One region of the Enterobacter adelaidei genome, then DNA from elsewhere that is predicted to be linked to it. Evidence: predicted binding sites of a transcription regulator. Region 1 holds the regulator's gene; each other region holds the start of a gene.
The links. The regulator PurR, encoded in region 1, represses purine synthesis genes. The targets are predictions, from matches to a motif close to CANGCAAACGTTTGCNTG.
Positions count from the first base shown of each region.

Region 2: a site for PurR is predicted at 1,886-1,903, ahead of cvpA (colicin V production protein). Genes of this name have one in related genera too.
Region 3: a site for PurR is predicted at 4,393-4,410, ahead of purM (phosphoribosylformylglycinamidine cyclo-ligase). Genes of this name have one in related genera too.
Region 4: a site for PurR is predicted at 1,910-1,927, ahead of AAHF05_RS04720 (nucleoside-specific channel-forming protein Tsx). Genes of this name have one in related genera too.

Region 1 covers NZ_CP154353.1:1,949,517-1,957,198, forward strand. Annotated here, with positions in the region: gene punR (DNA-binding transcriptional activator PunR) at 1-784, shown strand, start outside; gene purR (HTH-type transcriptional repressor PurR) at 802-1,827, opposite strand; gene AAHF05_RS09575 (YnhF family membrane protein) at 2,125-2,214, shown strand; gene AAHF05_RS09580 (MFS transporter) at 2,378-3,544, shown strand; gene sodB (superoxide dismutase [Fe]) at 3,584-4,165, opposite strand; gene AAHF05_RS09590 (C40 family peptidase) at 4,287-5,060, opposite strand; gene grxD (monothiol glutaredoxin 4) at 5,399-5,746, shown strand; gene rnt (ribonuclease T) at 5,791-6,441, opposite strand; gene gloA (lactoylglutathione lyase) at 6,537-6,944, opposite strand; gene AAHF05_RS09610 (alkene reductase) at 7,045-7,682, opposite strand, start outside.
Region 2 covers NZ_CP154353.1:3,202,649-3,210,330, reverse strand. Annotated here, with positions in the region: gene folC (bifunctional tetrahydrofolate synthase/dihydrofolate synthase) at 1-1,105, shown strand, start outside; gene dedD (cell division protein DedD) at 1,095-1,793, shown strand; gene cvpA (colicin V production protein) at 1,959-2,447, shown strand; gene purF (amidophosphoribosyltransferase) at 2,481-3,998, shown strand; gene AAHF05_RS15490 (UbiX family flavin prenyltransferase) at 4,088-4,657, shown strand; gene argT (lysine/arginine/ornithine ABC transporter substrate-binding protein ArgT) at 4,949-5,731, shown strand; gene hisJ (histidine ABC transporter substrate-binding protein HisJ) at 5,958-6,740, shown strand; gene AAHF05_RS15475 (histidine ABC transporter permease HisQ) at 6,829-7,515, shown strand; gene AAHF05_RS15470 (ABC transporter permease) at 7,512-7,682, shown strand, end outside.
Region 3 covers NZ_CP154353.1:3,378,349-3,386,030, forward strand. Annotated here, with positions in the region: gene AAHF05_RS16465 (DnaA inactivator Hda) at 1-461, opposite strand, end outside; partial or broken gene uraA (uracil permease) at 557-1,846, opposite strand; gene upp (uracil phosphoribosyltransferase) at 1,930-2,556, opposite strand; gene AAHF05_RS16480 (6-phospho-beta-glucosidase) at 2,774-4,204, opposite strand; gene purM (phosphoribosylformylglycinamidine cyclo-ligase) at 4,471-5,508, shown strand; gene purN (phosphoribosylglycinamide formyltransferase) at 5,505-6,146, shown strand; gene ppk1 (polyphosphate kinase 1) at 6,351-7,682, shown strand, end outside.
Region 4 covers NZ_CP154353.1:966,880-974,561, forward strand. Annotated here, with positions in the region: gene AAHF05_RS04710 (VOC family protein) at 1-124, shown strand, start outside; gene AAHF05_RS04715 (YafY family protein) at 139-819, shown strand; gene AAHF05_RS04720 (nucleoside-specific channel-forming protein Tsx) at 908-1,771, opposite strand; gene AAHF05_RS04725 (DUF3251 domain-containing protein) at 2,039-2,578, opposite strand; gene nrdR (transcriptional regulator NrdR) at 2,731-3,180, shown strand; gene ribD (bifunctional diaminohydroxyphosphoribosylaminopyrimidine deaminase/5-amino-6-(5-phosphoribosylamino)uracil reductase RibD) at 3,185-4,288, shown strand; gene ribE (6,7-dimethyl-8-ribityllumazine synthase) at 4,376-4,846, shown strand; gene nusB (transcription antitermination factor NusB) at 4,868-5,287, shown strand; gene thiL (thiamine-phosphate kinase) at 5,365-6,336, shown strand; gene AAHF05_RS04755 (aldo/keto reductase) at 6,823-7,682, opposite strand, start outside.

The sequences.
Region 1 (7,682 bases):
GCTGGCGGTTCCGCTGTTTGAACGGCGACATCGTGATGTGGAATTAACGCCCGCCGGCGCGTGGTTTTTGAAAGAAGGACGTTCTGTCATCAAAAAAATGCAGATCACCCGCGAACAGTGTCAGCAGATCGCTAACGGCTGGCGGGGGCATCTTTCCATCGCGGTGGATAATATCGTCAAACCCGAGCGTACCCGGCAAATGATTGTCGACTTCTATCGTCATTTTTCTGACGTCGAATTGCGGGTGTCGCAGGAAGTGTTTAACGGCGTCTGGGATGCGCTGGCGGACGGCAGGGCAGAGATGGCGATCGGGGCCACGCAGGCGATTCCGGTTGGGGGACGTTATGCGTTTCGCGATATGGGGATGCTGAGCTGGAAATGCGTGGTGGCAAGCGATCATCCGCTGGCGGCTCTGGAAGGCCCCTTGAGCGACGATACGCTACGCAACTGGCCGTCTCTGGTACTGGAGGATACGTCCCGTTCATTACCCAAGCGTATCACCTGGCTTCTGGACAACCAGCGGCGGGTGGTTGCACCCGACTGGGAATCGTCGGCGACGTGCCTCAGTGCTGGCTTGTGCGTTGCGATGGTGCCCGTTCATTTTGCGCGGCCGCGAATTGACACCGGAGAGTGGGTTGAACTGACACTGGAGAACCCGTTCCCGGATGCGGCCTGCTGCCTCACCTGGCAACAAAATGATGTCTCGCCAGCGATGGCCTGGCTGCTGGATTATCTGGGAGACAGCGAAACGCTAAACCGGGAATGGTTACGGGAGCCAGCTTAACTGGCCCCGTGAAGAGATTACCGGCGGTAGTCGCGGAACGGACCATCCGCAACGGAGCGGCGTTCAATAAGACGCGGGTGAACTTCAATGGACTGCGACTCTTCACGTTTGTTGACGATCCTGTCCATCAGCATATTGAAGGCGGTTTCACCCAGTGAGTCTTTCGGCTGGTGAATGGTCGTTAAGGCCGGCGTAAAGAAGCGCGCGTTACGCACGTTGTCATACCCGATCACAGAAATATCCTGCGGTACACGCAGACCCAGCTCATCGGCAGCACAGAGGGCACCCATTGCCATGATGTCGCCCCCGCAGAAAACGGCGGTCGGACGATGCTGCTGGGAGACGATCTGCTGCATCGCGCGGTAGCCCGACTCCGGTTCGAAGTCGCCCTGCACGATCCAGTTTTCCGGCACGGTGATCAGCGCTTCTTCCATCGCTTTCATAAACCCAGCCAGACGACCTGCACCGGTATTGCGCTCCAGTGGACCCGGGATCACGCCGATCTCGCGGTGACCGCGTTCTATCAGATAACGACCCGCCATATAACCGCCTTCAAAGGCGTTATCGATAACGGAATCGGTGAAGTCCGCGCGGGCTTCACCCCAGTCCATCACCACCATTGGGATATGGCGATACTCTTCCAGCATCGACAACACAGATTCCGGGTACTCGGAACACATCACCAGCAGGCCATCCACGCGCTTTTGCGCCATCATCGACAGGTAGGCGCGCTGTTTTTCAATGCTGTTCCACGCGTTGCCCAGAATCAGGGTATAGCCTTTTTGAAAACAGTTTTTCTCAACCGCTTCAATGATCTCGGCAAAATAGGCCGCTTCACTGCTGGTCGCCAGCAAACCAATAGACTTGGTGTGATTAACCTTGAGGCTACGCGCAACCGCACTTGGCGAATAGTGCAGCTCTTTGATCGCTGCCCAGACGGCGTTGCGCGTCTCTTCCGCCACAAAGCGGGTTTTGTTAATTACATGTGATACGGTTGTAGTGGAAACGTTTGCGCGTTTTGCTACATCTTTAATTGTTGCCATTAAATGTCACTCCAGACCATATCCTAAACTCCTGAAAAACTTGAAGGTAAACGTTTGCCTTCTCTCACCCTTATCACGCAATTTTGAATTGCGACACGCCGGGAAAACGACACAGGACGTCAGGAGGGGGTCAATGGCCGGTACGCTAATAAATTTAGCGTGGAATTTTGTCCTATCTTGATGAAAAGGGGAAGAGGTAAAGTGGTTATCCGTTTAAATCCAGGAAGATTTTTGACGTAAATTGTGCAAAAATGAGCAAGCTCACTTTTCGTGGGGGGATTCAAAGGAGAAAAATTGATGAGTTCCGATCTGAAGTTTTCGCTGTTCACCACCGTTATTGTGCTGGCTTTGATTGTCGCAGCGGGTCTGACGGCCGCACTGCACTGATTTACGTGGAGGGAGAGCTTTCTCCCTCCCGATTCCCCGGATTGTTACTTCTCTGGCAAAAATCTTTTGCCGTTTTGTTAACTTCTCATTTTTTGTGATTGATGTCATGCTTTCCGCTTCTTTGTTCTGTGTCACCTCATGACACGGCATCCGGAGTTGACGTATGAAAATCAATTTTCCCCTGCTGGCCCTGGCGATTGGCGCTTTTGGGATTGGCACCACTGAATTCTCCCCGATGGGTTTACTGCCTGTTATTGCCAGAGGCGTGGATGTCTCGATCCCTGCCGCAGGGATGTTAATCAGCGCCTACGCTATCGGCGTGATGGTCGGGGCGCCGCTGATGACGCTTCTGCTTTCGCATCGCGCGCGCCGCAATGCGCTGATTTTCCTGATGGCGATTTTCACACTGGGCAACGTGCTTTCCGCCATTTCGCCGGACTACACCACATTGATGCTGTCACGCATTCTGACCAGCCTTAACCACGGCGCGTTCTTTGGGCTGGGGTCGGTTGTTGCCGCAAGCGTGGTGCCAAAACACAAGCAGGCGAGTGCCGTGGCAACCATGTTTATGGGACTAACGATTGCCAACATCGGCGGGGTGCCTGCGGCAACCTGGCTGGGTGAAGCGATCGGCTGGCGTATGTCTTTCCTGGCGACGGCCGGTCTCGGTGTGATCGCGATGGTGGCACTGTTCTTCTCCCTGCCGAAAGGCAGCGCGGGGGAACGTCCTGACGTGCGCAAAGAGTTGTCTGTGCTGGTACGCCCGCAGGTGCTCTCGGCATTGCTGACGACCGTGTTGGGGGCAGGGGCGATGTTTACCCTCTATACCTACATTTCTCCCGTGCTTCACGACATCACTCACGCGACACCGATCTTTATCACTGCGATGCTGGTGTTGATTGGCGTGGGCTTCTCGATTGGTAACTATCTGGGTGGGAAATTTGCCGACCGTTCCGTGAGCGGGACGTTGAAGGGCTTCTTAACCCTGCTGATTGTCATCATGATTGCTATTCCGTGGCTGGCACGTAATGAGTTCGGAGCAGCCATTGCGATGGTCGTCTGGGGAGCTGCCACCTTTGCTGTGGTTCCACCGCTGCAAATGCGCGTGATGCGGGTCGCCCATGAGGCGCCGGGTCTTTCGTCTTCAGTGAATATTGGCGCGTTCAATCTCGGTAATGCGCTCGGTGCAGCCGCCGGTGGCGCGGTTATTTCCGGGGGGCTGGGATACAGTTTTGTACCGGTGATGGGGGCGATTATTGCCGCGCTTGGTCTGCTGTTGGTGATGATGTCCGGTCGTAAGCAGCCAGAAACAGCCTGCGCTGCTGAATAAGCAAAAAAACGCAGAAGGGCGAACCCTTCTGCGTGTCTCTTATGCGGCGAAGTTCTTCGCCACAAACTCCCAGTTAACCAGTGCCCAGAAGTGCTCCAGGTAGTTCGGGCGCGCGTTACGGTAATCAATGTAGTAAGCGTGTTCCCAAACGTCCACGGTCATCAGCGGCTTAGCGCTGGTGGTCAGTGGGGTACCCGCGTTAGAGGTGGAAACGATAGCCAGTTTGCCATCGGCTTCTTTTACCAGCCACGTCCAGCCAGAACCGAAGTTCTTGATAGCTGCATCGGTAAATTTCGCTTTGAAATCCGCGAAGCTGCCAAAGGCGGCATTGATGGCGGTAGCCAGTTCACCGGCAGGTTCGCCACCGGCGTTTGGCGCCAGGCAGTGCCAGTAGAAGGTATGGTTCCACACCTGAGCTGCGTTGTTGAATACGCCCCCCTCAGAGCTGCGGACGATCTCTTCCAGCGTTTTGCCTTCGAAATCGGTGCCCTTGATCAGGTTGTTCAGGTTGGTGACGTACGTCTGGTGATGCTTGCCGTAGTGATATTCCAGGGTTTCCGCAGAAATGTGCGGTGCCAGGGCGTCTTTTGCATACGGTAGTGCAGGTAATTCGAACGACATTGCTTCTCTCCTTATTGTATTTTGTGTTGCCAATAACCACACAGACAACGAGGAGAGGATAGCAAATTGAAAGGGTATGCAAAAGAGGAACTTACCCTGCCGCGACGCGGCAGGGCAGGGATTAGCGAATGGTTTTAGGTGTCATGACGCGACGCGCGCCGACGTAGTGGCGAACCCAGTAGTCTTCACTCAGCGAGGTGATCTGAATATCCTGACCGCTGCGTGGTGACTGAATGAATTTTCCGTTACCGACATAGACACCGACGTGGTCAGCCGTGCCGCGACCCTGTGTACGGAAGAAGACCAGATCGCCGTTTTCCAGCTCACCACGGTCAACCGGAGAAGCATCGCGCAGGTGGTACATTTCATTGGCAGTACGTGGAATGCGGAACTTCACCAGATCTTTATAGGCGTAATAGACGAGACCACTGCAGTCAAAACCGGTACGCGGTGAACTGCCACCCCAGTGATAAGGTTTGCCAATTTGCCCCATCAGTTTGTTCATCGCGGTTTTTTGCGCTTTCTGTACCCGCACTTTATGCACTTCCGCTATTTTCGTGACCTTCGTGCATTTCGCCTTGTGGCCTTTACGCGTGATGCATTTTTCAGTCACGAGGTTGGCGGCAGTCTGCGAGGCTTTACTTTTGGATGTGTGAGCAGTGCGGGAAGATTTTGTTTTTGTCTTGCTGGAAGCGGTTTGTTTAGTCTGAGCAGTTGTTTTTTTCTTGTCGTTCTTACTGGTGGTTTTTTTCTTACGTTCTGTGGCTTTCACCAGATGGTTCTTTTGCACAGCAGAATGCCGCGCCTGCTGAGAGGCGTTTGCCACTGGCGTGAAAGTGAGTGATGTAAACAGTAAAGCACAGAGCGTGATCGAGATTTTATTTATCCGCGCCACTGGGCAGTCCCCTGATAAATGCAGGCCATCTATAGTACCTGCGTATGATTTACAAAGCCCGTCGATTCTAATCCATAAAAACCCGAGAAGTTAATAGCATTTTTCAATCTACAATCGTGTTTCGTTAGCAAGTGCAAAAAAATTCATCGTTCTGTCGCACATTTGTTCACTCCCTAAGCAAAACCCTCAGTGCAGCAGGGTTAAACACCATTTGCAATGCAACTTTTCATGAGTCGCGGTAAAATAAATAAACGTGACAAAAATGTTATTTTCCGATGCCAGTCTGAACCGCTACAATGTCAGACTAATGCCGTAACAGAAGTTAAAGGAAGCAAGACATGAGCACCACTATTGAAAAAATCCAGCGCCAGATCGCTGAAAACCCGATTCTGCTGTATATGAAAGGTTCTCCGAAGCTGCCAAGCTGCGGCTTCTCCGCGCAAGCCGTTCAGGCACTGTCTGCCTGTGGTGAGCGTTTTGCTTACGTTGATATCCTGCAAAACCCGGACATCCGCGCTGAGCTGCCTAAGTACGCTAACTGGCCGACGTTCCCACAGCTGTGGGTAGACGGTGAACTGGTTGGCGGTTGCGATATCCTGATTGAAATGTATCAGCGCGGTGAACTGCAGCAGCTGATCAAAGAGACGGCGGCTAAGTACAAAACTGAAGAGCCGGACGCAGAGTAACTTTCTGCCGAAATAAAAAAGCGACCTCTTCAGGTCGCTTTTTTTTACTCTTCGCTGTCGCCCATCGGTAGCGGCCAGCCGCCCAGACGTTTCCAGCGGTTGACGATCTCACAGAACAGCTCTGCAGTGCGTTCCGTGTCATACAGGGCAGAGTGCGCCTGCGTACCGTCAAACTCAATACCTGCCGTGATACAGGCCTTTGATAGCACTGTTTGTCCAAGCGCCAGGCCACTCAGGGCGGCAGTATCGAAGGTGACAAATGGGTGGAAGGGATTTCGTTTGAGCGAGGCACGCTCTGCGGCGGCCATGGTAAAGCTGTGATCGAACGTGGCGTTATGGGCCACCATGATCGCGCGGCTGCAGTTGCTCTCTTTCATGCCTTTACGCACCATCTTAAAAATGGCGTGCAGCGCATCATATTCACTGACTGCACCACGTAGCGGGTTATGCGGGTCGATACCGTTAAACGCCAGTGCTTCCGGCTGTAAGTTTGCCCCTTCAAAAGGATCAACGTGGAAATGCAGCGTGGTGTCCGGTGTAAGCCAGCCCTGTTCATCCATCTTCAGCGTGATGGCGGCAATTTCGAGCAGCGCATCGGTTTTAGCGTTAAATCCGGCTGTTTCTACATCAATGACAACGGGATAAAAACCACGAAAACGGTCGCACAGACCGCTAAATTGAGCGTTATCGGACATCAGGGTCTCTTACATGGGGAAAAAGCAGAGCGCATTATGGCAAATTTTGGAAGGGTATGCAGTAAAACTACGGGCGCATATTGCGCCCTGAGGGATCAGTTGCCCAGACCGCGACCGGCGTCTTTGGCTTCAATCAGCTCGATTTTGTAACCGTCCGGATCTTCCACAAACGCAATCACGGTAGTGCCACCTTTGACCGGGCCCGCTTCGCGCGTCACGTTACCGCCGTTGCTGCGAATGCGCTCACACGCTTCGGCCGCGTTGTCCACTTCCAGCGCGATATGGCCGTAGGCCGTACCCAGCTCATAGCTGTCTACGCCCCAGTTGTAAGTCAACTCAATCACCGCTTCGTCCGTTTCCGGGCCATAACCCACAAAAGCCAGCGAGTATTTGTATTCCGGGTTTTCACTGGTGCGCAGCAGTTTCATACCCAGGACGTTAGTGTAGAAATCAATAGAACGTTGCAGGTCGCCAACGCGCAGCATGGTGTGAAGTAGGCGCATAATTTCCTCATTAACCTATGGAATAGAATATGTTTTTGAACAGAAACGATGTTTTAGTATAGCGGCGAATTGTCGCCGCTATCAATGCTCAATGGAGGGATTACAGAGAAGGGTAGTCGGTGTAGCCTTCTGCACCACCGCCGTAGAAGCTTTCCGGACGCTGTGGGTTCAGTGCCGCTTTCTGCTGCAGGCGGGCAACCAGATCCGGGTTGGCAATGTAGTCGCGGCCAAATGCGACGGCGTCGATCAGACCTTTATTGATCAGATCTTCGGCTTTCTCAGGAGTATAGGCTCCCGCACCGATGATCACGCCATGGAAACGCTCGCGTACTTTCTGACGGAAAGCCTCTGTGTAAGGCTGACCACCGGCCCAGTCGGGCTCGGACATGTGCAGATAGGCAATACCACGTTTCGCCAGCTCTTCAATCAGATACAGCGCGTCCGCTTCTTCGTTCGGACCGTTGTCGACGTTCTGGAAAGAGCCAATCGGGGAGACGCGGATACCGATACGCTCAGGGCTCCACTCCTGGCATACGGCGTCAACCACTTCCAGTACCAGACGGGCACGGTTTTCGACGCTGCCGCCATACTGATCGGTGCGATGGTTAGACGACGGTGACAGGAACTGATGCAGCAGGTAGCCATGCGCGGAGTGCAGTTCAATCAGGTCAAACCCGGCTTCCCGCGCATTGGCTACGGCCTGGCGGAAGTCGTTAACGATACCCGGGATCTCGTCCA
Region 2 (7,682 bases), 1.3 Mb from region 1:
GGGCACCAACGGTAAAGGGACGACCTGCCGTACGCTGGAATCCATTCTGATGGCTGCGGGTTATAAGGTTGGCGTTTACAGCTCTCCACACCTGGTACGCTATACCGAACGGGTTCGCGTGCAGAACAGCGAGTTGCCGGAATCGGCACATACGACCTCGTTCGCGGAAATTGAAGCCGCGCGCGGTGAGATCTCATTAACCTATTTCGAATACGGTACGCTTTCGGCGCTATGGCTGTTCAAACAGGCGCAACTCGATGTGGTGATCCTTGAGGTCGGACTGGGTGGGCGTCTTGATGCCACCAATATGGTGGATGCAGATGTGGCGGTGGTCACCAGCATCGCGCTGGATCATACCGACTGGCTGGGACCGGACCGTGAAAGCATTGGCCGCGAGAAGGCCGGTGTTTTCCGCGCAGATAAACCCGCCGTGGTCGGCGAGCCGGATATGCCACACACCATCGCTGACGTGGCAAACGAGAAGGGCGCGCGTCTGCTGCGCCGCGGCGTTGACTGGCAGTATGAAGTGCGTGACAACGCCTGGTGCTTTAGCGATGCACAGGGCGCGCTGGACAACCTGCCTCTGCCGCAGGTGCCACAACCTAACGCGGCAACGGCACTGGCAGCACTGCGCGCCAGCGGCCTCGCGGTCAGCGAGCAGGCGATCCGCGATGGTATACAGAACGCGATTCTGCCCGGGCGTTTCCAGATCGTCAGCGAGTCACCACGTCTCATTCTGGATGTGGCCCATAACCCACATGCGGCGGCTTATCTTGCCGGACGTCTTAAATCGTTACCAAAAACCGGGCGCGTACTGGCAGTTATCGGTATGCTTCATGATAAAGATATCGGCGGGACGCTGGCCTGCATGGAGAGTGTGGTCGATAGCTGGTATTGTGCTCCTCTGGAGGGGCCGCGTGGTGCAACAGCCGAGCAACTGATGGAACATCTTGGCAAAGGCGCAATCTACAATAGCGTGGCCCAGGCCTGGCATGCCGCGATGGCGGATGCTAAACCAGAAGATACCGTGCTGGTGTGTGGCTCATTCCACACCGTAGCACATGTCATGGAAGTGATGGACGCGGGGAGAACCGGTGGCGAGTAAGTTTCAGAACCGTTTAACAGGAACCATTGTGCTGGTCGCGCTCGGGGTGATTATCCTCCCGGGTCTGCTCGACGGGCAGAAAAAGCATTATCAGGATGAGTTTGCCGCTATTCCGCTGGTCCCTAAACCAGGTGACCGCGATGAGCCGGATATGCTGCCTGCGGCGACGCAAGCACTTCCTGCTCAACCACCGGAAGGTGCGGCAGAAGAGGTTCGTGCGGGCGATGCTGCAGCACCGTCGCTCGACCCGTCCCGTCTGGCGGCAACAAGCAACAATGAGATCGACCCAGTGTCGGTAGAGCAGCCTAAACCTGTTGAAAAACCGAAGCCGGTCGACAAACCACAGCCGAAACCGCAGCGCGATAAGACAGCAGAACAGCTGGCCGCTGCTTCAGAGACAGCTCCGCCAGCGAAACCGGCTCAGCAAGAGGCCGCAGCCCCAACGGGCAAAGCTTACGTTGTGCAGCTTGGTGCGCTGAAAAATGCGGATAAAGTCAATGAGGTGGTGGGGAAACTGCGCAGTGCGGGGTATCGTGTTTACACTTCACCTTCCACGCCGGTGCAGGGTAAAATTACCCGTATCCTCGTGGGGCCAGAGGCGTCTAAAGACAAACTGAAAGGTTCGCTCGGCGAGCTGAAGCAGATCTCCGGTCTGAGTGGTGTAGTGATGAGCTACAGCGCTAACTAAGTACGACCTGCTCCTGAAAGAGAGAGGCGATAGGCCACGGCGTTGAACATTTTTTCAGCGCCTTTTTTATTTACGCGCGGGAAGGAAATCCCTACGCAAACGTTTTCTTTTTCTGTTAGAATTCGCCCCGAACTGGATGACAGGGCGTTAAATCGTGGGACACATATGGTCTGGATTGATTACGCCATCATTGCGGTGATTGGTTTTTCCTGTCTGGTTAGCCTGATCCGTGGCTTTGTTCGTGAAGCGTTATCGCTGGTGACATGGGGTTGTGCTTTCTTTGTTGCCAGTCATTACTACACTTACCTGTCTGTCTGGTTCACGGGCTTTGAAGATGAACTGGTCCGAAATGGAATCGCTATCGCGGTGCTGTTTATCGCGACGCTGATTGTCGGCGCTATCGTGAATTACGTGATAGGTCAGCTGGTCGAGAAAACCGGTCTGTCAGGAACGGACAGGGTGCTCGGGATCTGTTTCGGTGCATTACGAGGCGTACTGATTGTAGCCGCGATCTTGTTCTTCCTGGATACCTTCACCGGGTTCTCCAAAAGTGAAGACTGGCAGAAATCGCAGCTCATTCCAGAGTTCAGCTTCATCATCAGATGGTTCTTTGACTATCTGCAAAGCTCGTCGAGTTTTTTGCCCAGGGCATAAACCCTGAGATGTGGCTTAACGAGGAAAAGACGAATGTGCGGTATTGTCGGTATCGCCGGTTTCATGCCGGTAAACCAGTCGATTTATGACGCGTTAACGGTGCTTCAGCACCGTGGGCAGGATGCTGCGGGTATCATCACCATTGATGCAAACAACTGCTTCCGTTTACGTAAGGCGAATGGCCTGGTAAACGATGTGTTTGAAGCCCGCCATATGCAGCGTCTGCAAGGTAATATGGGGATCGGTCACGTTCGTTATCCTACTGCTGGCAGTTCCAGCGCCTCTGAGGCACAGCCTTTCTACGTCAACTCACCGTATGGCATTACCCTTGCCCATAACGGCAACCTGACCAACGCGCACGAGCTGCGTAAAAAGCTGTTCGAAGAGAAACGTCGCCACATTAACACTACCTCTGATTCTGAAATCCTGCTCAATGTGTTCGCCAGCGAGCTGGATAATTTCCGTCACTACCCGCTGGAAGCAGACAACATTTTTGCTGCTATTGCTGCCACAAACCGCCAGATCCGCGGCGCGTATGCCTGCGTGGCGATGATCATCGGTCATGGCATGGTGGCCTTCCGCGATCCAAACGGCATTCGTCCCCTGGTGCTCGGCAAGCGCGACCTTGGCGATGGTCGTACCGAATATATGGTTGCCTCTGAGAGCGTGGCGCTGGATACCCTGGGCTTCGAATTCCTGCGTGACGTAGCCCCGGGTGAAGCGGTCTACATTACTGAGAAGGGTCAGCTGTTTACCCGCCAGTGTGCAGATAACCCGGTCAGTAATCCGTGCCTGTTCGAATACGTGTACTTCGCGCGTCCGGACTCGTTCATCGACAAGATTTCTGTCTACAGCGCACGCGTAAACATGGGCACGAAGCTGGGTGAGAAAATTGCCCGCGAGTGGGATGACCTCGACATCGACGTCGTTATTCCTATCCCGGAAACCTCCTGCGATATCGCCCTGGAAATCGCCCGCATTCTGGATAAGCCGTACCGTCAGGGCTTTGTGAAGAACCGCTACGTTGGCCGCACCTTCATCATGCCGGGCCAGCAGTTGCGCCGTAAGTCCGTGCGTCGCAAGCTGAACGCCAACCGCGCGGAATTCCGCGACAAGAACGTTCTGCTGGTGGATGATTCCATCGTTCGCGGCACCACCTCTGAGCAGATTATCGAGATGGCGCGCGAAGCGGGTGCGAAGAAAGTCTACCTGGCCTCTGCTGCGCCGGAGATTCGCTTCCCGAACGTGTACGGCATCGATATGCCAACCGCCAACGAGCTGATCGCTCACGGCCGCGAAGTGGATGAAATTCGCCAGATCATCGGTGCCGACGGCCTGATTTTCCAGGATCTGAACGATCTCATCGACGCAGTGCGTGCTGAGAACCCAGAGATTCAGCAGTTCGAATGCTCCGTGTTCAACGGCGTCTACGTGACCAAAGATGTTGACCAGCAGTACCTCGACTATCTGGATTCGCTGCGCAACGACGATGCGAAAGCCGTCCAGTTGCAAAACGATCTCGAAAGTTTAGAGATGCACAACGAAGGTTGAGGTCTCTGCAAGTGAGGGCGTTTGCCCTCACTTGCAACTCCCCGCAAAATCCTGCACAGTCTGCCCTGAAATCAGTAAGGGCGAAAATCATGAAACGACTCATAGTTGGGCTCAGCGGTGCCAGTGGCGCGATTTACGGCGTACGTCTGTTACAGGTTCTGCGTAACGTGGCGGAAGTGGAAACCCATCTGGTGATGAGTCAGGCGGCGCGACAAACCCTCTCTCTGGAAACCGATCTCTCCCTGCGTGACGTTCAGGCGCTGGCAGATGTCGTTCACGATGCCCGCGATATCGCCGCCAGCATCTCCTCTGGCTCTTTTAAAACCGCCGGTATGGTTATCCTGCCCTGTTCGATTAAAACGCTCTCCGGCATTGTGAACAGCTATACCGACACGCTGGTGACGCGCGCGGCGGATGTGGTGTTGAAAGAACGCCGTCCTCTGGTGCTCTGCGTGCGGGAAACGCCGCTGCATCTGGGCCACCTGCGCTTAATGACGCAGGCTGCAGAGCTGGGTGCGGTGATCATGCCGCCGGTGCCGGCGTTTTATCATCGCCCAACGTCACTGGATGACGTGATTAATCAGACCGTGAACCGCGTGCTGGATCAGTTTGACATCGATCTGCCCGACGATCTCTTCACCCGCTGGCAGGGTGCCTGATTCTGTGCACAAACAAGGTGCATGAAAAGAGACATTGCCCTGTTTCAGGGCAATTATGCAACGGCGATCATATCCTCGACATTTAATTCGTTTTTTCCCTTTTTCTCTTTCCGGTTCGTTCGGCAGACCTGCTATCTTTCACCATTAAGGCAGTATCGCAACGTTTTATTAACATATTTAACGTCGAAGTTTTGACCAGACGGCAATGTGGCATAAGACCTGCAAGATGAAGCCTGCAATACAACACACAACACAATACATAATAAAATCACGGTACTTGAGGGTAAATGTATGAAGAAGACGGTTCTGGCTCTGTCTTTGCTCGTGGGGTTAAGTGCAGCAGCAGGTAGCTATGCAGCGCTTCCACAGACAGTTCGTATCGGTACAGACGCAACCTACGCGCCATTCTCTTCCAAAGATGCGAAAGGCGATTTCGTGGGGTTTGATATCGATCTGGGAAATGAGATGTGCAAACGCATAGCGGTGAAATGCACGTGGGTGGGCAGCGACTTTGACGCGTTAATCCCGTCGCTGAAAGCCAAGAAAATCGACGCCATTATCTCTTCTCTCTCCATCACCGAAAAACGTCAGCAGGAGATTGCCTTCTCTGACAAGCTTTACGCTGCGGATTCTCGTCTGATTGCGCCAAAAGGTTCCCCTATCAAGCCAACGATTGACTCGCTGAAAGGCAAGCATGTTGGTGTGCTTCAGGGGTCAACTCAGGAAGGTTATGCCAATGCAAACTGGCGTGAGAAGGGTGTAGACGTCGTCGCGTACCAGAACCAGGATTTGATTTACTCTGACCTGGCAGCAGGTCGTCTGGATGCCGCATTCCAGGATGAAGTCGCCGCGAGCGAAGGCTTCCTGAAGCAGCCTGCGGGCAAAGACTACGCGTTTGCTGGCCCGTCAGTGAAAGACAAAAAGTACTTTGGTGACGGCACCGGGATCGGCCTGCGTAAGGATGATACCGAGCTAAAAGCCGCCTTTGACAAAGCCTTTGCAGAGCTGCGTAAAGACGGTACTTACGACAAACTGGCGAAGAAATACTTCGACTTCAACGTATACGGTGAATAACACCTGACGGTAACGCACCAGAAAGGTGCGTTACGGGAGCGGTTGACCCAATGCAGTGCATTTGTTGCACTGTATTGGATCGCTTTGTGCATACTTACGCATTTATAATGCAAAAAATCCCAGCTGAAGGGCATTAATCTTTGCCTGTCAGAGGGGATTGATGGCACATTAACACCACCCCGTCGTCGTAAAAATCCCGTATGAAGACAGTTTGTTGAGGACAGATATGAAAAAACTCGTGTTATCACTATCTCTGGTACTGGCTTTTTCCAGCGCCACCGCGGCATTCGCAGCCATTCCGCAGAAAATTCGTATTGGTACCGATCCTACCTATGCGCCATTCGAGTCAAAGAATTCTAAGGGTGAACTGGTTGGTTTTGACATCGATCTGGCCAATGAGCTGTGCAAACGCATCAAAGCACAATGTACCTACGTTGAAAACCCACTGGACGCGTTGATCCCTTCTCTGAAAGCCAAAAAAATCGACGTGATTATGTCCTCACTCTCTATCACCGAAAAACGCCAGCAGGAGATTGCCTTTACTGACAAACTCTACGCGGCCGATTCCCGTCTGGTGGTGGCGAAATCGTCTGACATTCAACCAACGCTGGAGTCGCTGAAAGGCAAACGTGTGGGTGTGCTGCAGGGCACCACGCAGGAAACCTACGGTAACGAACACTGGGCACCGAAAGGGATTGAAATTGTCTCCTATCAGGGCCAGGAAAATATCTACGCTGACCTGACGGCAGGCCGTATTGATGCGGCATTCCAGGATGAAGTCGCGGCGAGCGAAGGCTTCCTGAAGACGCCGGTGGGTAAAGATTACAAGTTTGGCGGCCCGTCCATTAAGGACGTGAAGCTGTTTGGCGTGGGCACCGGTATGGGGCTGCGTAAAGAAGACAACGAATTACGTGAAGCGCTGAACAAAGCGTTTGCCGAAATGCGCGCTGACGGCACGTACGACAAGCTGGCGAAAAAGTACTTTGATTTTAATGTTTACGGCGGCTAATCGCCCCGTCAAATAACGTGCGGCCCCTCCCGCAGTGGGAGGGGAAAAGACACGGTTCCACCACTCACGATACGACAGGGCTCGCGGTATGCTGTACGGATTTTCTGGCGTTATTTTACATGGCGCGCTTGTCACCCTTGAGCTGGCTATCAGCTCCGTGGTGCTGGCGGTGCTGATAGGTCTGGCGGGTGCCGGTGCGAAGCTTTCAGCTAACAAACCGCTGGCGCTGATTTTTGAAGGCTATACCACGCTCATTCGCGGTGTTCCCGATCTGGTGCTGATGCTGCTTATCTTTTATGGTCTGCAGATTGCGCTGAACAGCGTGACTGACGCGATGGGTATGGAACAAATTGATATCGACCCGATGGTGGCCGGTATTATTACCCTCGGTTTTATCTACGGAGCCTACTTCACTGAAACTTTCCGCGGTGCTTACATGGCCGTGCCGAAAGGTCACATTGAGGCGGCAACCGCATTTGGTTTTACCTCCTCACAAACGTTTCGCCGAATCATGTTCCCGGCCATGATGCGCTACGCGCTTCCAGGTATCGGTAACAACTGGCAGGTTATCCTCAAAGCGACGGCGCTGGTCTCGTTGCTCGGTCTGGAAGACGTCGTGAAAGCGACTCAGCTGGCGGGCAAGAGCACCTGGGAGCCATTCTACTTTGCGGTGGTCTGCGGCGTAATCTATCTGATCTTTACCACTGTCTCCAATGGTGTGCTGCTTCTGCTCGAGCGTCGCTACTCCGTGGGTGTGAAGAGGGCTGACCTGTGATTGAGATTATTCAGGAATACTGGAAATCGCTGCTGTGGACAGATGGCTATCGCTTTACCGGCGTGGCGATTACGCTCTGGCTGCTGATCTCCTCCGTGGTGATGGGCGGCATTCTGGCGGTGTTTCTTGCCATTGGCCGCGTGTCGAACAATAAATTTATCCAGTTC
Region 3 (7,682 bases), 1.4 Mb from region 1:
AGACGAGATGCCAGATCCGGCAGCCCCAGATTGAGCTGGCGTGGCGGACGATCGCCGGTGATCAGCAGCCGGGTTTTACCCGACTCCAGAATGCGGTTGTAGAGGTTAAAAATCGCCATTTCCCACGGCTCATCCCCCGCCACGCATTCGATATTATCAATGCAGACCAGTGAGAGATGTTCCATTCCCTCCATAACTTCAGGTACAAACCAGGTACGTTTATCCAGCGGCACATAACCTACCGCATCACCACGCGCAGAAAGTTCCGCACAGGCGGCATGCAGCAGGTGGCTGCGCCCCGCGCCTTCGCGTGACCAGATATAGATGTATCCGCTGTGTTCCTGACGCAGCACGTTTTGCAGTGCAGCCAGTAAAGAGGGGTTATCACCCGGCCAGAAACTCGCGAAAGTTTCGTCGTCAGGGAGATAAAGTGGCAGAGAGAGCTGTGCCGGTCCGTTCAGAAGTACCTCAACCAGATCTTACATAAAATCGGAACGGAGTTTAACACGGAACCTGCAAGGAGAGAACCGGGCGGATCGCCCGCCCGGTTTTACGATCAATGTGACGCTTTTTCGCTTTCGTCGGCGTCCAGCACCACCTCTTCCGGGCGGATCACGGAAATCAGCTTGAAAATCAAGCTCAGACCCACGCCAACGATGGTCGCCAGCGCCATGCCTTTCAGCTCGGCCGCACCGATGTGTACCTTGGCACCGCTCACGCCGATGATCAGGATCACGGAGGTCAGGATCAGGTTCTGCGCTTTGCTGTAATCCACTTTGGATTCAATCAGCACACGAATACCAGACGCTCCGATTACCCCATAAAGCAGCAGAGAAACACCGCCCATCACCGGTACCGGGATGATCTGGATCGCCGCCGCCAGTTTGCCCACACAAGACAGCAGGATAGCAATGATGGCCGCACCGCCGATAACCTAGGTACTGTAGACACGGGTAATGGCCATCACCCCGATGTTCTCGCCGTAAGTGGTGTTTGGCGTAGAGCCGAAGAAACCGGAGATAATGGTAGAGAAGCCGTTAGCAAACATAGAACGGTGCAGACCCGGGTCGCGGATCAGATCGCGTTTCACGATATTTGCCGTCACCACCAGGTGACCCACGTGCTCAGCAATCACCACCAACGCCGCAGGCAGAATGGTGAAGATAGCAAACCATTCAAAGCGTGGTGTATAGAAAGTTGGCAGGGCAAACCAGTGCGCCTGGGCAATTGGCGTGGTATCGACAACACCCATCATAAAGGAGAGCGCATAACCCGCCAGCACCCCGATCAGGATCGGGATAATCGCCATGAAACCACGGAACAGCACGGAGCCAAACACCGTTACGCCCAGCGTCACCAGAGAAATGATAATGGTTTTGGAATCCGGTGACTGACCGTCAGCAGGCAGTAAACCAGCCATATTCGCCGCCACACCGGCCAGTTCCAGACCGATAACGGCAACGATTGCGCCCATCGCCGCAGGCGGGAACATCACGTCCAGCCAGCCAGTACCGGCTTTCTTCACAATGAAGGACACTACGCAGAACAGCACGCCACACATGATAAAGCCGCCCAGCGCCACTTCGTAGCCAAGCGGTAGCAGCAACAGGACCGGAGAAATAAAGGCGAAGCTCGACCCCAGATACGCCGGGATTTTGCCTTTACAGATAAAGAGGTACAACAGCGTCCCGATACCGTTGAACAGCAGTACGGTAGCCGGGTTAATGTGAAACAGGATTGGCACCAGCACGGTTGCGCCAAACATAGCGAACAGGTGCTGCAAACTAAGCGGGATAGTCTGTAAAAGCGGCGGTCTTTCACTCACCCCGATAGCACGGCGCGTCATAGTGTTTTCCTCTGAGTAGTATTGTTGGTGTTTTATTCAAAAAAAAGCCGACTATCAAAGTCGGCTTATTTATCGTTATTCGATTACTTAGTACCAAAAATCTTATCGCCGGCATCGCCAAGCCCCGGGATGATGTACCCGTGCTCATTCAGCCCCTGGTCGATAGATGCGGTATACAGCTCAACGTCCGGGTGCGCTTTTTCCAGCGCCGCGATACCTTCCGGTGCCGCAACCAGCACCAGCACTTTAATGCTGCTGCAGCCCGCTTTTTTCAGCAGGTCAATGGTGGCAATCATAGAACCGCCGGTTGCCAGCATTGGGTCAACCACCAGCGCCATACGCTCGTCGATGTTAGACACCAGCTTCTGGAAGTAAGGAACCGGCTCCAGCGTCTCTTCATTACGGTAGATACCGACGACGCTGATACGCGCGCTTGGCACGTGCTCCAGCACACCTTCCATCATGCCAAGACCGGCACGCAGAATAGGCACAACGGTAATTTTCTTACCTTTGATCTGTTCAACCTGCACCGGGCCGTTCCAGCCTTCGATGGTGACTTTTTCTGTTTCCAGATCGGAGGTTGCTTCGTAGGTCAGCAGGCTGCCCACTTCAGAAGCCAGTTCGCGAAAACGCTTCGTGCTGATGTCATGCTCACGCATCAGGCCCAACTTGTGTTTAACGAGTGGGTGTTTCACTTCCACAATCTTCATTCTCTTTCTCCTCTGAGGTGGCATCCGCAAAAAAATCGCGGGATTATACCGCTTTTTTCGGATTAGGCCATACCCATCTTGCTTGACAGCGATCAAGCAAAGATAAAAAAACCGGAGGTATATCTCCGGCTTGAGTGCGAGGTTCTGCCCGGTGGCGCTACGCTTACGCGGGCCTACGGAAAGTGTAGGTCGGGTAAGCGTTAGCGCCACCCGACAATTACAGGTTATCGCCGTTGCTCGCAATCACCTGCTTATACCAGTCGAACGACTTCTTCTTGCTGCGGTTCAGCGTGCCGTTGCCTTCGTTATCTTTGTCGACAAAGATAAAGCCGTAGCGTTTTTTCATTTCGCCGGTACCGGCAGACACCAGGTCAATACAGCCCCACGGGGTATACCCCATCAGGTCAACGCCATCTTCAACCACCGCTTTTTTCATTTCACGGATGTGCGCCGCAAGATAATCAATGCGGTACTGGTCGTTCACCGTGCTGTCGCTCTCCTGCACGTCAATAGCACCAAAACCGTTCTCAACGATGAACAGCGGCAACTGGTAGTGATCCCAGAACCAGTTCAGGGAGTAACGCAGCCCAACCGGGTCAATCTGCCAGCCCCAGTCGGATTTCTGCACATATGGGTTGGAGACCAGGCTCTTGCTCTCGTCGTAATCCAGCTGCGGGTTGTCAGCCGTCGCTTTGGTGGCGAAGGACATGTAATAGCTGAATCCGATGTAGTCCACACATCCCTGCTTAAGTGCGGCTTTATCTTCTTCGGTAATATCCAACGCAAAGCCACGACGCTCAAAGTAGTTGAGCAGGTGCTGCGGATACTTGCCGCGTACGTGAACGTCGGTAAACCAGTAACGACGGTGCATGGCGTTCATCGCCATCATCATGTCGTCTGGCGCGCAGGTCAGAGGATAAATCGGGCACATGGCAATCATGCAGCCGATTTGCAGCGACGGGTTAATCTCACGCCCCGCTTTTACCGCCAGTGCACTGGCTACAAGCTCATAGTGCGCGGCCTGGAACATTACCGGCTCACGGTCTTCGCCCGGCTCATACTTCAACCCGGAGTTGGTAAATGGCGCAAAGTCTTCGTGGAAGTTCGCCTGGTTGTTGATCTCGTTAAAGGTCATCCAGTACTTCACTTTGTGCTGATAGCGCTGGAAAACCACTTTTGAGAAACGGACAAAGAAATCGATCAGTTTACGGTTACGCCAGCCGCCGTATTCGGTGACCAGATGGAAAGGCATCTCGAAGTGAGAGAGCGTGATGACCGGCTCGATGCCGTGCTTCAGGCACTCGTCGAACAGATCGTCATAGAATTTCAGGCCAGCCTCGTTAGGTTCCAGCTCATCCCCTTTCGGGAAGATCCGCGTCCAGGCTATCGAAGTGCGGAAGCATTTGAACCCCATCTCGGCAAAGAGTTTGATGTCTTCTTTATAACGATGGTAGAAGTCGATGGCTTCATGGTTAGGGTAATTTTTCCCCTGCAACACGCCGTTGGTGATTTCACGCGGCACGCCATGCGCGCCTGCGGTCATGACATCAGCAACGCTAACGCCTTTTCCACCCTCTTTCCAGCCCCCTTCCAGCTGATGCGCCGCAACCGCACCACCCCACAGAAAACCTTCTTTAAATCCTGACATTCTCTTTCCCTCATTCTGCGTTATTTTCTGCAAAAACAATTACAGAAACCGGTTTCAGTTGAATGATGTGCAAAGGTGATTCCTGTTGCAAGCAGAAAACCGAAACCGGTTTCATTTTCGTGAACAGACTCAAGTTTGAGCACATTGACAGGCCGCACAGAAAAAAAAATCGTCTCACCGAGAATAGGCTCGCAAACGTTTGCCTGGACTGTTAGAATTGCGCCGATTTTTCTTACTAGCTATGCAATCGCGTGGGGACTTAAGCCGTGACCAACAAAACTTCTCTCAGCTACAAAGATGCCGGTGTTGATATTGACGCAGGTAATGCGCTGGTTGACCGAATCAAAGGTGTGGTGAAAAAAACCCGCCGCCCGGAAGTGATGGGTGGTCTGGGTGGATTCGGCGCACTGTGCGCGCTGCCGCAAAAATATCGTGAACCTGTTCTGGTCTCGGGTACTGATGGTGTAGGTACAAAACTGCGCCTGGCGATGGATTTAAAACGTCATGACACGATCGGTATCGATCTGGTCGCGATGTGTGTGAATGACCTGGTCGTTCAGGGTGCTGAACCGCTGTTCTTCCTCGATTATTACGCGACCGGTAAACTGGACGTGGATACCGCAGCCAGCGTGATTAACGGTATTGCCGAAGGGTGTCTGCAGTCAGGCTGCGCGCTGGTCGGCGGTGAAACCGCAGAAATGCCAGGCATGTATCACGGCGAAGATTATGACGTCGCCGGTTTCTGCGTCGGCGTGGTAGAAAAATCAGAAATTATCGACGGCAGCAAAGTGGCTGATGGTGATGTCCTGATCGCACTTGCTTCCAGCGGCCCGCACTCTAACGGCTACTCTCTGGTACGTAAAATCATCGAAGTCAGCGGTTGCGACCCACAGACCACTGAACTGGATGGCAAACCGCTTGCCGATCACCTGCTGGCTCCAACCCGCATTTACGTGAAAAACGTGCTGGAATTGATCGAGAACGTCGACGTTCATGCGATTGCCCACCTGACCGGCGGCGGCTTCTGGGAAAACATTCCGCGCGTTCTGCCGGACAACACCCAGGCCGTGATCGACGAATCCTCCTGGCAGTGGCCGTCCGTGTTTAACTGGCTGCAAACCGCAGGCAACGTCAGCTCTCACGAAATGTACCGTACCTTTAACTGCGGCGTGGGCATGATTATCGCCCTGCCAGCGAGCGAAGCGGATAAAGCGGTTAAACTGCTGACAGAGAAAGGTGAAAACGCGTGGAAAATCGGTACTATTAAAGCTTCCGATTCCGAACAACGTGTGGTCATTGAATGAAAAACATCGTGGTGCTCATTTCCGGTAACGGAAGCAATTTGCAGGCAATAATTGACGCCTGCAAACAGAAGAAGATCAATGGCACCATTCGGGCAGTATTCAGCAACAAGGCCGACGCGTTCGGCCTTGAGCGTGCCCGGGAAGCGAGTATTCCCGCGCACGCGCTGGAAGCCAGCCAGTTCGCCGGGCGTGAAGCCTTTGACCGCGAGCTGGTTCAGGAAATTGATGCCTACGCGCCTGATGTCGTGGTGCTGGCGGGCTATATGCGTATCCTGAGCCCGGCTTTTGTTGAGCACTATGCTGGACGCCTGCTGAATATCCACCCTTCTTTGCTGCCGAAGTATCCTGGCTTGCACACCCATCGTCAGGTTCTGGAAAACGGCGATGAAGAGCATGGTACCTCCGTGCATTTCGTTACCGACGAACTGGATGGTGGCCCGGTGATCCTGCAGGCGAAAGTGCCGGTCTTTGACGGCGATAACGAAGAAGACGTGACCGAACGCGTACAGGTCCAGGAACATGCAATTTATCCGCTGGTGGTAAGCTGGTTTGTCGACGGGCGTCTGGAGATGCGTGACGGCGCTGCCTGGCTCGACGGCGTGAAGTTACCCCCGCAGGGTTATGCGGCCGAAGAGTAGTGTGTTATGTCGGGTGGCGCTACGCTTACCCGACCTGCAAATTGCATTACCCGATATTCCCTTCTCCAACCCTCTAAAATTCCCAACAAAAAAAATAACTGTCATACTTTTCTGGCACTGTTGGACATATCGTGGAAATGCTCGCCATAATAAGGACGAGACGGATTTACCACGTCCTGTGATTGAACTGGAGTGTGAGCTGTAATGGGTCAGGAAAAGTTATATATCGAGAAAGAGCTAAGCTGGTTAGCATTCAACGAACGTGTACTCCAGGAAGCGGCTGACAAAAGTAACCCGCTGATCGAGCGCATGCGTTTTTTGGGCATTTATTCCAACAACCTGGATGAGTTCTACAAGGTTCGTTTTGCCGAGCTAAAACGGCGAATCATCATCAGCGAAGAACAGGGCTTAAACTCTCACTCGCGGCATCTGTTGGGCAAAATCCAGTCCCGCGTGTTGAAAGCCGATCAGGAATTTGACGGCCTGTATAACGAACTGCTGCTGGAAATGGCACGCAATCAAATCTTCCTGATTAACGAACGACAGCTTTCCGTTAACCAACAAAACTGGCTGCGCCATTACTTCAAACAGTATCTGCGTCAGCACATCACCCCGATTCTGATCAACCGCGAAACCGACCTGGTGCAGTTCCTGAAAGATGACTACACCTACCTGGCGGTGGAAATTATCCGCGGTGATTCGATCCGCTACGCGCTGCTTGAGATCCCGTCCGACAAGGTGCCGCGCTTTGTGAACCTGCCGCCGGAAACCCCGCGCAGACGCAAACCGATGATCCTGCTGGATAACATCCTGCGCTACTGTCTGGACGACATCTTCAAAGGCTTCTTCGATTACGATGCGTTAAACGCCTATTCCATGAAGATGACCCGTGACGCCGAATATGACCTGGTGCACGAGATGGAAGCCAGCCTGATGGAACTGATGTCGTCCAGCCTGAAACAGCGCCTGACGGCCGAGCCGGTGCGCTTTGTTTACCAGCGCGACATGCCAGACGCTATGGTGGAGATGCTGCGCGAGAAGCTGACCATCTCGCGCTATGACTCCATCGTGCCGGGCGGTCGCTACCACAACTTTAAAGACTTTATTGGCTTCCCGAACGTCGGCAAAGCCAATCTGGTGAACAAGCCGCTGCCGCGCCTGCGCCATCTGTGGTTCGACAAATTCCGCAACGGATTCGACGCGATTCGCGAACGTGACGTCCTGCTCTACTATCCGTATCACACGTTTGAACACGTGCTGGAACTGCTGCGTCAGGCCTCCTTCGACCCGAGCGTGCTGGCAATCAAAATCAACATCTACCGCGTGGCAAAAGATTCCCGCATCATAGACGCGATGATCCATGCGGCGCATAACGCCAAGAAAGTCACTGTGGTGGTTGAGCTGCAGGCGCGCTTCGACGAAGAGGCGAACATTCACTGGGCGCGCCGTCTGACGGAAGCCGGTGTGCACGTCATCTTCTCCGCGCCGGGGCTGAAAATTCACGCCAAGCTGTTCCTGATCTCCCGTAAAGAGGGC
Region 4 (7,682 bases), 980 kb from region 1:
TCGTATCGTTACAGCAGGCGGTGAGTGTGTATTCGGCCCACTGGAATTACCTCGTGGCATTGGCACTATCGCATTGTTTACCGACAGTGAAGGTAATCGCGTCGGTCTCCATCAACCTGCCTGAGAGTTAACGAAAATATGACCCGACGCGCTGACCGTTTGTTTCAGATTGTGCAGATCCTGCGGGGCAGGCGTCTGACAACGGCAGCGCATCTGGCGGACAGGCTTGGCGTGTCTGAGCGGACGGTCTACCGCGATATCCGCGACTTGTCACTTTCCGGCGTGCCGGTGGAGGGCGAGGCGGGAAGCGGCTATCGGCTGATGTCGGGTTTTGATTTACCGCCGCTGATGCTGACAAACAAGGAGTCAGAGGCGCTGATGGTGGCGATTCGCCTGCTCAAAACCTGGGGAGGAGAATCGCTGTCGCGCGAACTGGAGTCGGCTCAGGAAAAGGTGTTAGCGATTCTGCCTGAGGAGAGTCGTCGAAAGGCGGAGCAGACGCGGATCTACGCCCCGGATTTTTGCATGCAAAGCCACTCCCGCAGCGATTTTGACATGATTCATCAGGCAATTTCCGCCCAGCGCGTGCTGGCGCTGCATTACCGTGATGAAGCCGGACAGCTCTCACAGCGTGAGGTTCAGCCGTTGGGATTGTTCTTCTGGGGGGAGCGCTGGCTGCTGGCGGCCTGGTGTGAACGGCGCGATGACTACCGCTGTTTCCGGCTCGACAGGTGTCTCAATATTGTGACTACGGAAAGGCGGTTTAGCGAGAGTGCGGACAGGTCTCTGGCGGATTTTTTACGGAAGGTTAAGCAGTAAAAAGCCGGGTGGCGGCTACGCCTTACCCGGCCTGCATTCGGATCGTTGGCCCGGTAAGCGTAGCGCCACCGGGCGAAACCCACACTGATTAGAAGTTGTAACCCACGACCAGGTAACCACCCCAACCGGTTGATTTAGACGTGAAGTCACCCTCACCCCAGTTAACGGTATCCCCACCTTTCCACTGGCCGCCGTTATGGAAATAACGCGCGACGACAGAGTAGTGCCAGTGATCGTAGTTCAGAGCCAGAACGTGGCTGGACGCGATAGAGTTACTGGTGCGGTTCTTGTCATCACCCAGAACTGAGCCCCAGTCGAAGTTGGTGAAGCCGATGTAGGTCAGCTGGCCACCCCAAACCTGAGTGATTGGCACAAAGTATTTTACTTTGAAACGGTAGCCATCCCACTCGTTTTCGTTTGAAGCGCCATAGTTCTGCCACTGGTATTTAGCATACACGTTCAGAGACAGGCCCATTGGCAGACCGGTATCGATATCTGTACCCAGACCCATGTACCAGGTGCTCTGACGGCTGCCTTTGTTATCGCCCATATCGTAGATATAGTTGTTGGCGAAATACCATTCTTTGAACGGACCAAAGCTCAGGTCGGTACCCGTCAGTTTATCAATAGAGAAACGCGGTTCGATTTCCATGAACAGCGGGGAACCGTCGGACCAGATACCTTTGTCGTTACCGTTACCCCAGTCAAAGGTCTTAGGAATATCGATATAGCCGTAGAAATCAAACCAGTCTTTTTTAGCAAACGCTTCGTATTCCAGATAAACGTCGTTGTTCAGCTTCGGAGAAAAGCGCGTATGGTAGCTGCCGACCACGTTAACGCTCTGGTGCCACCAGTCGGAGAGATATTGTGGTTTATCATTTTCCGCTGCGTTAACAGTGAAAGAGGAGGAAAGTGCCAGCACGGTGCCGGCTGCAAGTAATGTTTTTTTCATAATCATGCCACTGATTGAAATTCCCTTCCGGGAGTGAAAAATGCGCGAATTGCGTTTCTAAATATTTCGTGTTTCTGCGGTGCCTATTATAGGAATCCCTGCTCACAAAAATATGTGTTGTTTCACATATCTCTCACACGCGTAATCGATTGCGTTCACGTTTGCGTACTTTAAACGGCCGGGATTGTAGCGACAATCATTAATGTTGCCAATCCATACGAAATGTAAATGTTAGCGGAGTGACATTGCACTCCGCTGAAGGAGGGGTTACTGCGCGGCGGGCTGGATATCGTGGATGCGGATAAAACCTAACTGATCTGGCGTGAGTCCACTCAGCTGAAGCGGGATATCAACATCGCTGGGCGCCAGTATACTCGCGGGGGCGGTGAATAGTTGGTTCTTCACATTCACTTCCTGGTAGCTTTCGGTAGTGCCCTGGATCTGGCCCCACTCGACGGTGCCAGTGAAGGCCGGAAGGGGATCGTTGGATTCACCCTGGATGCGTAATGTTGCGCGAGTACCATCTGCATTCGCCGCAACGTTCACCAGTGACATTTTCAGCGTGCCAATCTGGCTGTTGAGCCGCGCAGGCGTATTGGCACCAGGCAGCAGATACACCCCGCTGCTGGATTTTGCGTTCAGCGCGTTTTGTTGGGTGATCTTCACCGTTTCTTTATTCAGCTTATCCATTGCCGTATTGAGCGTATTGACGCTTTGTTTCATCTGGCGAACTTCGGTTTGCTGTGCACAGGCGCTAAGGGTGAAGAGGCTCCCCACCAGCAAAATCTTCAGGTAACGTCTTGTCATTGCGTTTATTTCCTTGAAATAACGGTTCCTCATTATGGTAGCCAGCATCCACCTGTCAGACATAGATCCTTTGTCTCAAAAAGCTCTTCCTTTGTTGTCAGGCCAGATCAGGGTAAAATGAAAATCAGTTAACCGGATAACAGGGATACCGTATGCATTGCCCATTCTGCTCCGCTGTGGATACCAAAGTCATCGACTCTCGTCTTGTGGGCGAAGGGTCATCCGTACGCCGTCGTCGGCAATGTCTGGTGTGCAACGAGCGTTTCACGACCTTTGAGGTTGCTGAGCTGGTAATGCCGCGCGTGGTAAAAAGCAACGACGTGCGCGAGCCGTTTAACGAAGAGAAACTGCGCAGCGGAATGCTGAAGGCCCTGGAAAAACGTCCCGTCAGCGCGGACGACGTTGAAATGGCGTTAAACCACATTAAATCTTATCTTCGTGGTCTGGGTGAGCGTGAAGTGCCAAGCAAGATGATTGGCAACCTGGTGATGGAGCAGTTGAAAAAGCTCGATAAGGTCGCCTATATCCGCTTCGCTTCGGTCTACCGCAGTTTCGAAGATATCAAAGAGTTTGGCGAAGAGATCGCCCGCTTACAGGATTAAGCTCATGCAGGATGAGATTTACATGGCGCTAGCCATGAAGCTGGCGCAGCGCGGGCGTTTTACCACCCATCCCAACCCGAATGTCGGGTGCGTTATCGTCAAAGATGGCGAGATTGTGGGCGAAGGTTTTCACTATCGCGCGGGCGAGCCGCATGCTGAGGTGCACGCGTTGCGCATGGCCGGTGAGAAGGCGCGCGGTGCTACGGCCTACGTTACGCTGGAGCCCTGCAGCCATCACGGCCGTACGCCACCGTGCTGTGAAGCACTGATTGCGGCGGGTGTTTCACGCGTCGTCGCGTCAATGCAGGACCCGAACCCGCAGGTCGCCGGCCGCGGTTTGTATCGTCTGCAGCAGGAAGGGATTGACGTCAGCCATGGGCTGATGATGCAAGACGCGGAAGCGATCAATAAAGGCTTCCTCAAGCGCATGCGCACCGGGTTCCCGTATATCCAACTTAAGCTGGGCGCCTCTCTGGACGGTCGCACGGCAATGGCGAACGGTGAGAGCCAGTGGATCACCTCGCCGCAGGCAAGGCGCGATGTGCAACGTCTGCGTGCGCAAAGCCATGCTATCCTCACCAGCAGTGAAACCGTTCTGGCTGACGATCCCGCCATGACCGTGCGCTGGAACGAACTGAATGCCGATACCCAGGCGCTTTACCCGCAGGAGAACCTGCGTCAGCCGCTGCGTATTGTCATAGATAGCCAGAACCGCGTCACACCTGAACACCGCATTGTGCAGCAGCCCGGTGAAACCTGGATTGCGCGCACTAAAGAAGATTCACGTGACTGGCCGGAAGGCGTGCGCAGCATCATGGTGCCGGAGCATAACGGGCATCTGGATCTCGTGGTGCTAATGATGTTACTTGGCAAACAACAGGTAAACAGCATCTGGGTAGAAGCGGGGCCAACGCTCGCCGGTGCGCTCTTACAGGCTGGGCTGGTGGATGAGCTGATTGTTTACGTTGCGCCTAAACTGTTGGGTAGCGACGCGCGTGGCCTGTTTGTGCTGCCCGGCCTTGAAAAACTGGCCAATGCACCACAACTCAAATTTAGCGAGATTCGTCCGGTGGGTCCGGATGTCTGCCTCCATTTAACGACAGCGTAATTGCTCCTGAAATAGGGAAGCAGTACGCAAAGTATTATGATAAAATCCGCCCCCCTGCGGGGCCAAATGAACCCGTAAAGGAAGAGTATGAACATTATTGAAGCTGCTGTAGCTACCCCGGACGCTCGCGTCGCCATCACCATTGCGCGTTTCAACAACTTCATCAACGACAGCCTGCTGGAAGGTGCCATTGACGCCCTGAAACGTATCGGCCAGGTTAAAGATGACAACATTACCGTTGTTTGGGTTCCAGGTGCTTACGAACTGCCACTGGCAGCAGGCGCGCTGGCAAAAACCGGTAAATACGACGCGGTGATTGCTCTGGGTACCGTTATTCGTGGCGGCACTGCGCACTTCGAATACGTTGCGGGCGGTGCAAGCAATGGTCTGGCTCACGTTGCGCAGGATGCTGAAATTCCTGTCGCGTTTGGCGTGCTGACCACCGAAAGTATTGAACAAGCCATCGAACGTGCTGGCACTAAGGCCGGTAACAAAGGTGCAGAAGCTGCACTGACCGCGCTTGAAATGATCAATGTATTGAAAGCCATCAAGGCCTGATTTTTTTGTAAGGGGAATTCCGTGAAACCTGCTGCTCGTCGCCGCGCCCGTGAATGTGCCGTCCAGGCACTTTACTCCTGGCAGTTGTCCCAAAACGACATCGCTGATGTTGAATACCAGTTCCTGTCAGAACAGGACGTAAAAGACGTCGATGTTCTGTACTTCCGTGAACTGCTGTCGGGAGTGGCGACTAATAGCGCGTATCTCGATGGTCTGATGAAGCCCTACCTGTCCCGTCTGCTCGAAGAGCTGGGTCAGGTTGAAAAAGCAGTGTTGCGCATTGCGCTGTTTGAGCTGTCTAAACGTGATGATGTGCCGTATAAAGTGGCCATCAACGAAGCGATCGAACTGGCGAAAACCTTCGGCGCTGAAGACAGCCACAAGTTTGTAAACGGCGTACTTGATAAAGCAGCACCTGCGATCCGTCCCCACAAAAAGTGATCCGCAAACCGGAGTTCTGCATTGCCTGATGGGCAGTGCGGCTCCGGTTTTTTCTTTTATTTGCTGAGGCATAACGTATGGCATGCGGCGAATTCTCCCTGATTGCCCGTTATTTCGACCGTGTCAGAACCTCTCGTCTTGATGTTGAAACCGGCATTGGCGATGACTGCGCACTTCTCAATATTCCCGAAAAACAGACGCTGGCAATCAGCACCGACACCTTAGTGTGCGGACGTCATTTTTTACCGGATATCGATCCTGCCGATCTGGCGTATAAAGCGCTGGCCGTCAACGTGAGCGATCTGGCGGCAATGGGCGCCGATCCCGCGTGGCTGACGCTGGCTCTGACGCTGCCAGAGGTAGATGAAGCTTGGCTTGAAGCCTTTAGCGATGCGTTGTTTGAGCAGCTCAACTATTACGATATGCAGTTGATTGGCGGTGATACCACTGCCGGGCCGCTGTCGATGACGCTGGCAATCCACGGCTATGTGCCGCTCGGTCGCGCGCTGAAACGATCGGGTGCAAAACCCGGTGACTGGATCTACGTGACCGGTACGCCGGGAGACAGCGCCGCAGGGCTGGCGATCCTCCAGGACCGCTTAACCGTGAAGGATGCTGACGACGCGGCATATCTGGTGAAACGCCATTTGCGGCCAACACCGCGTATTCTGCACGGTCAGGCGCTGCGCGAGCGGGCAAGTTCGGCTATCGATCTCTCTGACGGGCTGATCTCAGATCTCGGTCATATTCTGAAGGCCAGCGGCGTGGGTGCGCGTGTTGACCTGGATCTCTTCCCGCTGTCAGAGCAACTGCTTCGCCATGTGGATCCTGAGCAGGCGCTGCGCTGGGCGCTCTCCGGTGGAGAAGATTACGAGCTGTGCTTCACGGTGCCTGAGCTCAACCGTGGAACGCTGGACGTGGCGTTAGCGCATCTCGGCGCGAAATTTACCTGCATCGGGCAGATCATGCCGGAGAGCGAAGGGCTGAAGTTTGTGAGAGACGGTACGCCCATTACGCTGGACTGGAAAGGATACGATCACTTCGCGTAAGTTTGCTTTTTTCCCCCTCTCCCACCGGGCTGAGGGATCCCCACAAAATAATACCAGCACGGACGCCCCCCCTCTCCCTTGAGGGAGAGGGCTGGGGTGAGGGGGAACATACGGATCTGGTGGTCATTCCGTTCACTTTATGTTCATTGCTACTCTGTAACAGCATGACCTGTGAACGTGCCAGGGCGGCTCAATCGCCGCCGCCCTGGCGACCCGGGCTCCCGGCGGTAAATCGCCGCTTCGCGGTACCCTCAGCTTATTCCTTCAGGCTATCGGGTCGGGCATGAGCCTGCATCCCTGCAGGCCACGCCCTCTCGGCGCATCCCTGCGCCTCGCCCCGGCCTTACGGAAACGCTTCGGCGATTTACAGCCGGACCAGGTATCGCTGTAAGCCATTAATTTTCCGGAAGCAATATTCATCGCTTCCGGTTAAAAAAAAATTACTGGGGATTCCTCACCCCACCGGGAGAGGGTCAGGGTGAGGGCTTACTTAAACCCCACCACCGGATGCTGTTGATATGGCGTCTCCAGCTCGGCAATCTGCTCCGGCGTCAGCGTGATGTCCACCGCATTCAGCAGTTCATCAAGCTGTTCTTCCCGCGATGTTCCAATAATCGGTGCCGCAACCCCGCGTTTACCCAGCAGCCACGCCAGCGCCACCTGGGCCCGGGTTGCACCGGTTTCGTTAGCAATCCCGGCTAAACGTTCAGCAATCAACGCATCGCTGACCTCTGTGCCTTCATACAGATTTTTTCCCACTTCATCCGATACCAGGCGGGCCGTGGTTTCCCCCCACGGACGGGTCAGGCGACCGCGCGCCAGCGGGCTCCACGGGATCACCGCCACGCCCTCCTGATGGCACAGCGGCAGCATCTCACTTTCTTCTTCGCGATAGATAAGATTGTAGTGATCCTGCATGGTGACGAAGCGCGCCCAGCCATGCTGTGCCTGGAGATCGAGCGCCTGTGCAAACTGCGACGCGTGCATTGATGAGGCACCGATGTAGCGTGCTTTACCCGCTTTCACCACGTCGTTCAGCGCTTCAAGCGTCTCCTCGATCGGCGTGTTGTAATCCCAGCGGTGAATTTGCAGCAGATCGACATAATCCATGTTCAGGCGTCTGAGACTGTCATCAATAGAACGCAGGATCTGCGTGCGAGAAAGGCCCTGAGCCAGATCGCCAACCGGGTAATACACCTTGGTGGCGACCACAATTTCTTCCCGACGGGCAAAATCACGCAGGGCACGGCCGACAATCTCCTCACTGCTGCCGTCGGAGTAGCTGTTTGCGGTGTCAAAGAAGTTAATGCCCCCTTCGATGGCGTGTTTGATGATAGGGCGGCTAC